3 regions of the Nocardiopsis mangrovi genome follow, and region 2 is predicted to be linked to each of the others. Evidence: predicted binding sites of a transcription regulator. Region 2 holds the regulator's gene; each other region holds the start of a gene.
What was found. Region 2 encodes LexA, which represses DNA repair genes until DNA is damaged. Its sites were predicted from a motif close to TCGAACANNTGTTCGA; they were not measured.
Positions count from the first base shown of each region.

Region 1: a site for LexA is predicted at 1,053-1,068, ahead of ruvC (crossover junction endodeoxyribonuclease RuvC). Genes of this name have one in related genera too.
Region 3: a site for LexA is predicted at 1,124-1,139, ahead of recA (recombinase RecA). Genes of this name have one in related genera too.

Region 1 covers NZ_JBHSFQ010000009.1:110,184-112,442, reverse strand. The annotation lists gene ruvA (Holliday junction branch migration protein RuvA) at 1-438, opposite strand, end outside; gene ruvC (crossover junction endodeoxyribonuclease RuvC) at 446-1,018, opposite strand; gene ACFO4E_RS12110 (DUF4282 domain-containing protein) at 1,144-1,605, opposite strand; gene ACFO4E_RS12105 (YebC/PmpR family DNA-binding transcriptional regulator) at 1,863-2,259, opposite strand, start outside.
Region 2 covers NZ_JBHSFQ010000003.1:220,908-223,166, forward strand. The annotation lists gene ACFO4E_RS04895 (LysM peptidoglycan-binding domain-containing protein) at 72-587, opposite strand; gene lexA (transcriptional repressor LexA) at 850-1,620, shown strand; gene ACFO4E_RS04905 (alpha/beta hydrolase family protein) at 1,839-2,259, shown strand, end outside.
Region 3 covers NZ_JBHSFQ010000002.1:226,432-228,690, reverse strand. The annotation lists gene recA (recombinase RecA) at 1-954, opposite strand, end outside; gene ACFO4E_RS02985 (DUF3046 domain-containing protein) at 1,326-1,520, opposite strand; gene ACFO4E_RS02980 (DEAD/DEAH box helicase) at 1,655-2,259, shown strand, end outside.

The sequences.
Region 1 (2,259 bases), on a different contig from region 2:
GGGAGCGGCGTCGGCGACCTCGGGGCCGCCCCCGTGCGGCCGGCCGAGCTTGTCCCGCAGCTCCAGCACGATGCGCTGGGCGCCCTTGGGGCCGATGCCGGGCACCCGGGTGAGCGCGGCGGTGTCCTCGCCGGCGACCGCGGCGCGCAGTGCGTCGGGGGTGTGCACGGCGAGCATCGCCAGTGCCAGGCGCGGGCCGACCCCGCCGGCGGTCTGGAGGCGCTCGAAGACGTCGCGCTCGTCGTCGTCGGCGAAGCCGAACAGGGTCAGCGACTCCTCCCGGACGACCAGCGAGGTGGCGACCGTGGCGGTGTCGCCGACGCGCAGACCGGCCAGGGTCGCGGGGGTGCACTGGACGGTCATGCCGACGCCGCCCACCTCGATCACGGCGGTGCCGCCGCCTCGGGCGGCCACCCGGCCGCTGAGGAACGCGATCACGCCTCGGTCACCTCTTCCTGGGGTCGGTGGTGGCGGTGGCGCGGGCCCGCCGGGCGAGTTCGACCTTGCGGGCGAACTCCTGCTGCGCCGCCGCCACGCGCGCCTGCGCCCCGCCGCGCCAGATGTGGCAGATGGCCAGTGCGACGGCGTCGGCGGCGTCGGCCGGCTTGGGGGCGGCGTCCAGGTGCAGCAGCCGGGCGACCATGGTCTGCACCTGCGCCTTCTCGGCCCGGCCGCTGCCGGTGACGGCCGCCTTGACCTCGCTGGGGGTGTGCAGGGCCACGGGCAGCCCGCGCCGCGCCGCGCAGGTGATGGCGATGGCGCTGGCCTGCGCGGTGCCCATGACGGTGCTGACGTTGTGCTGGGCGAAGACGCGTTCGACCGCGACGGCTTCGGGGGCGTGGCTGTCGAGCCACCCCTCGATCCCGCGTTCGATGCCCAGGAGGCGCGCGGCGAGGTCGCCGTCGGACGGGGTGCGGACGACGCCGGCGGCGACGAACGCCAGCGGCCGCCCGATCGCGCCGTCGACCACCCCGACTCCGCAGCGGGTCAGGCCGGGGTCGATCCCCAGAACTCGCACGCGTCTCCTCCGTCGCACCGGGTCGCGCCGGGCCTCGAACGCCCGTTCGCAGTCCCCGAGCCTACCGGTGCGCGGGGACGGCGGGGCGGGCGACATGCGCGCCGGCGCCGCGTCGCGCCCTGCTGTCAGGCGCCGCTGTTGCGGCGCATCGCGGCGATGTCGTCGGAGGTGCGGACCAGCGCGATGGCCAGCTCCAGGCCGACGCGGCCCAGCAGCAGCGAGATACCGCCGCCCGCCAGCGCGCCGAGCAGGCCCAGCAGCGCGGACACGGGGGCGACCGTGATCGACGAGAAGGCGTTCACCACGCCGGTGAAGGTGACGACGCCGACGAGGACCAGCCACAGCAGGTACAGGGTCTTGGCGAAGCGCGGGGTGACGAACCGGGTGAAGTTCAGGTCGAACAGCACGCCGAAGAAGCCTTCCCCCTGCGGCTGCGGGGGCGGCGGGGTCGCGGGGCCCGCGCCCTGCGGGACGCCGGGGTAGGGGGCGCCGGGCTGGTAGGGCTGCTGGGACTGCTGGGGCCAGTCCTGCGGGTGCCCGGGCTGCTGGCCGTACTGCTCGTAGGGGTTGTCGCCGGGGGTGGTCATAGCGGGCTGCTCCAAGGGGGACTGAAGGGCGGGGTGCCCGGCCCAGGGCCGCGGACGTCGGTCGTCCGGCCCGGCGATCATCCGGGCGGCGCCGGTCGTCCGGCCCGGATGTGGTCCGGGCGGCGGGGCCGGGGCCGCGGAGGCGGCCGAGGCCACCCTATCGAGCCCGCGTGCGGCCCCGCCTTGGGGAAACGCCTCGGGCCCCGCTGGAAGAGCGGGGCCCGAGGCGAACGTGCGTGGCCGCGGCGGGCGGCCGGTCAGCCGATCTTCTGGAGGACGTCCTCGGGGATGTCGGCGTTGGTGAAGACGTTCTGGACGTCGTCGGAGTCCTCCAGCGCGTCGACGACGCGCAGGACCTTCTTGGCGTCGTCCTCGCCCACCGGCACCTCCATGCTCGGCAGGAAGGAGCTCTCGGCGGACTCGTAGTCGATGCCGGACTCCTGGAGCGCGGAGCGGACGGCGACGAGGTCGGTGGCCTCGCACACCACCTCGAACGCCTCGCCCAGGTCGTTGACGTCCTCGGCGCCGGCGTCGAGGACCGCCAGGGTGACGTCGTCCTCGTTGGTGCCCTCCTTGGGCACGATCACGACGCCCTTGCGGTTGAAGAGGTAGGACACCGATCCGGCGTCGGCCATGGACCCGCCGTTGCGGGTG
Region 2 (2,259 bases):
GCGCGACGGATCGCGGTCCCGGCGTGAACAGGAGTGACCTGCGTGAATGCGCGCCTCAGCGCAGCGTCGGATCAGGGGAGGACGAGCTCCTGACCGGGCTCCAGCTCGGAACTCGGCAGCTCGTTGATCCGCACGATCTCGTGCACGGTCCGGCGGGGATCGTCACCGGGCCGGACCCGCTCGGCGATCCCCCACAGCGTATCGCCATCGCGGACGACGACGGTCGAGGACGAGGCGGGCAGGAAGGCCGATGCGGCGGGCGCGCCGGAGGCGGATGCCCCGGCCGCGACGGCTGTCAGGAAGAAGACCGAGAGAACGCCGGTGGCGGTGGCGGATGCGGTGGAGACGAGGACCACACGGCCGCGGCGGGTCAGGCGGGTCCACCCGCGCCTGACGACCGGGGGCACGATCCCCGGCGCGATGGCGCAGTTGAGGTCCGGCAGATCGGGCGGGCCGACGGCCGAGTGCGCGCCGGCGACCGCCGGACGGGCGGCGAACTTCACGGGTGCGGTGCGCCACTCGGGAATCTCCTGCGCCCAGTCGAACAGGACGGGACCCCGGGGCCGCAGCACGGACGGTTCGGACATGACCCCCACTTTCGAACGCCAGTTCGTTCGAACCAACGTTCGACTATTACCGCATCTCGGCGATTTTTTCATCACCGGCTCGAACGTTTGTTTGATATTGCCCAGCGCAGGCACTACCGTTGGACATGTTTCACTGCGGTATCGGCGATGGCGCCGCTACCGCTGTCAGACGGTCGACGGGGCGACCCCGCGGGCGCGGGGATCATCCTGACGATGCTTCGACATCCCACGCCCAGAACACCGACCGCCGAGGAGGCCGGCCGTGCCGGAGGAGAATCACGGAACGCAGGAACCTCACGCGGGCGGAACGTCCGTCGCCGCACTCCGGTCCGCCACCGCGAAATCTCCAGGTGCGGGGGATCCCGCGGCCGGTACGGACAATGGTGCGCCGAAACTGACGGCCCGCCAGCAGAGTGTGCTGAACTGCATCCACCGTTACGTGCGGCAACGCGGGTACCCACCGTCCATCCGGGAAATCGGCGACGCGGTGGGCCTGTCGAGCCCCTCCAGTGTCGCGCACCAACTGAAGGTGTTGCAACGCAAGGGCTATCTTCACCGCGATCCGAATCGCCCACGAGCGGTCGAAATTCGCATTCCCGGACAGCCCACCGTGCGCTCCTGGGACCATCTCGACGACGAGCCGCGGGCCGACGGCTCGCGCGCGACCGACGTCCCGGTCGTGGGCCGCATCGCGGCGGGCGGCCCGATCCTCGCCGAGGAGGCCATCGAGGACGTCCTGACCCTGCCCAAGCAGCTCGTCGGCGAGGGCCGGCTGTTCATGCTGAACGTTGTCGGCGACTCCATGATCGACGCCGCCATCACCGACGGTGACCTGGTCGTCGTCCGCCAGCAGCCCGAGGCCAACAACGGCGACATCGTCGCCGCGCTGCTCGACGACGAGGCCACGGTGAAGGCGTTCAAACGCGACGGCGACCATGTGTGGCTGCTGCCGCGCAACGACGCCTACGAGCCGATCAACGGCGATCACGCCACCATTCTGGGCAAGGTCGTCGCCGTTCTCCGGCGCATCTGAGATCTAACACGCGCCGGAATAACGACTCCGCCACGCTTTGGCACGGGCCCGTGATCTTCACTGAAGGTCACGGGCCTTTTCCCGTTTCGACGCCGAACGGTTATCCCCGGCGCGACGCGGGAGTACGACCGGGCCGGGGAGGCGCCGCGCACGGCGTCCCCCCGGCCGGCGGGAGCACCGCGTCCCCCGGCGGCAGGGGCGGCAATACGGTAGGGGGCATGCCCTTCGCCTCCGCCGCTGTGCGCACCGCCGCCCTGTCCGCCGCCGTGCTCCTGGCCGCCTCGGCGTGCTCCGGGCAGGAGGACCCCGCCGGCCCTCCGGAGCCGCCGGGCGCCGCGCCTGTGGAGCGGGACGTGAGCTTCGACAGCGGCCCCGACACCGTGTACGGGACGTTCGCCCTGCCGCCCGACGCCCGGGGCCGGGTGCCGGCGGCCCTGATCATCTCCGGCAGCGGTCCCACCGACCGCGACGGCGACAACCCCATGCGCCCCGACGCCGGCACCAACGAGAACTTCGCCCGCCTGCTCGCGGACGCCGGCGTCGCCTCATTGCGCTACGACAAGCTCGGCAGCGGCGAGACCGGCATGGGCGCACGGGACGAGGACGACTCCGTGGGCTACGACGTCTTCGAGCAGGAGA
Region 3 (2,259 bases), on a different contig from region 2:
GCGCGCGTTCTCCTTGCCCTGGCCCAGCTGGGTGCCCTCGTAGGTGTACCAGGCACCCGACTTGCGCACGGTGCCGTGCTCGACCCCGAGGTCGATCAGCCCGCCCTCGCGCGAGACGCCGACACCGTAGAGGATGTCGAACTCCGCCTGCTTGAACGGCGGCGCGACCTTGTTCTTGACGACCTTGACCCGGGTCCGGTTGCCGACGGCGTCGGTGCCGTCCTTCAGGGTCTCGATCCGCCGGACGTCCAGCCGCACCGAGGCGTAGAACTTCAGCGCCTTACCACCGGTGGTGGTCTCGGGACTGCCGAACATCACCCCGACCTTTTCGCGAAGTTGGTTGATGAAGATCGCGGTTGTTCCGGTTTGGTGCAGTGCGCCGGCGATCTTGCGCAGGGCCTGGGACATCAGGCGGGCCTGGAGGCCGACGTGGCTGTCGCCCATCTCGCCCTCGATCTCGGCGCGCGGGACCAGGGCTGCCACGGAGTCGATCACCAGGATGGAGACCGCGCCGGAGCGGATCAGCATGTCGGCGATCTCCAGCGCCTGTTCGCCGGTGTCGGGCTGGGAGAGCAGGAGGTCGTCGGTGTTGACACCGATCTTCTTGGCGTATTCGGGGTCGAGCGCGTGCTCGGCGTCGATGAACGCGGCGATGCCGCCCAGGCGCTGGGCGCTGGCCACCGCGTGCAGGGCGACGGTGGTCTTACCCGAGGATTCGGGGCCGTAGATCTCCACGATCCGGCCGCGGGGGATCCCGCCGATGCCGAGCGCGACGTCCAGGGAGATCGCGCCGGTGGGGATGGACTCGATCGGCGGGCGGTCGTCATCGCCGAGGCGCATGACGGAGCCCTTGCCGAACTGGCGCTCGATCTGCGCGAGCGCGGTTTCGAGAGCCTTGTCTCGGTCAGCAGCTGCCACGGGGAACCCCTGTTGGGTCGGTGTCTTCTTCTTCATCTCGGGAGTGACGCTACGCGGTCGCAGGGACATTCGGCGACGGCACCACCCGGCCTGTGGACGGCGCCGGGCCTGCGGGCGGCGACGGGGCACGGCCGCCGCGCCCATGGACGCGTTCTCCGCCGGTGCCCCGGGCCGCGTACGCGGCCCCGGTACAGCGACACCCTACCCGAACTTCTGTTCGATCGTTCGAAGCCCCGTTCGTTTTTCCCCGCCCGGCCTGCGAGGCGTCTTCAAGGCGGCGGCCTCCCACGGGCACGATCGATCGGGATTCCCCGCAGCCGGCGGGGCGCCCCCAAGACCGCGGGGCGGCGGGTCCGACCGGGGCGAACCGGGCGGGGGCCGTCTGCGGATCGCATGCGGGCCGGGGATCAGCGCGAGGAAGCGGGGATGTCGAAGGTGTCGCAGACCGCCCGCCACACCTCTTTCGCGCCGACACCGTCGGCGAGGGCCTGTTCCACGGTCCGCGACCCCAGGGCGTCGATCACGTAATCGCGCGCCAGGCTCTCGGCGTAGGCCTCGCCGAACTGGTCGTACATGCGATTCCACATCTGGGAGAGTCTCATCGCCTCCAGTATCGGCGCCCCGGGCCGCGGTGTCACCTCAGGGCGCACCGTCCCCTCCCTCCTCCGTGCCGCCCGGCGGCGCGGTGCGGCCCGCCCGCCCGGAAACCGTCGGCCCGGCGTTGCAGACTGGGGGTATGACCACCGACGATCCCGCCGCGGACGCGACGGCCCGCTTCTCCGCCGCCACCCGGGCATGGTTCGGCGGCGCGTTCCCCGGCGGCGCCACCCCGGCGCAGGCCGCGGCCTGGTCGGCCATCGCCGAGGGGGGAAACACCCTGGTCGTGGCGCCCACGGGATCGGGCAAGACGCTCTCGGCCTTCCTCTGGGCACTGGACCGGATGTCATCGGCGCCCGTTCCGCCGGAGCGCGCGCGGCGCTGCCGCGTGCTCTACGTCTCTCCGCTGAAGGCGCTGGCCACGGACATCGAGCGCAACCTCCGGGCACCCCTGTCGGGCATCCGCCGGGCCGCCGAGGACAGCGGGCTGGAGGCGCCGCGGGTATCGGTGGGGGTGCGCACCGGCGACACCCCCTCCGATGAGCGCCGCGCGCTGGCCACCCGGCCGCCCGACATCCTCATCACCACCCCCGAATCGCTGTTCCTGGTGCTGACCTCGCGGGCGCGCAACGGCCTGGCCGGCGTCGAGACGGTCATCGTCGACGAGGTGCACGCGCTGGCCGGGACCAAGCGCGGCGCGCACCTGGCGCTGACCCTGGAGCGGCTGGACGCGCTGCTGGACCG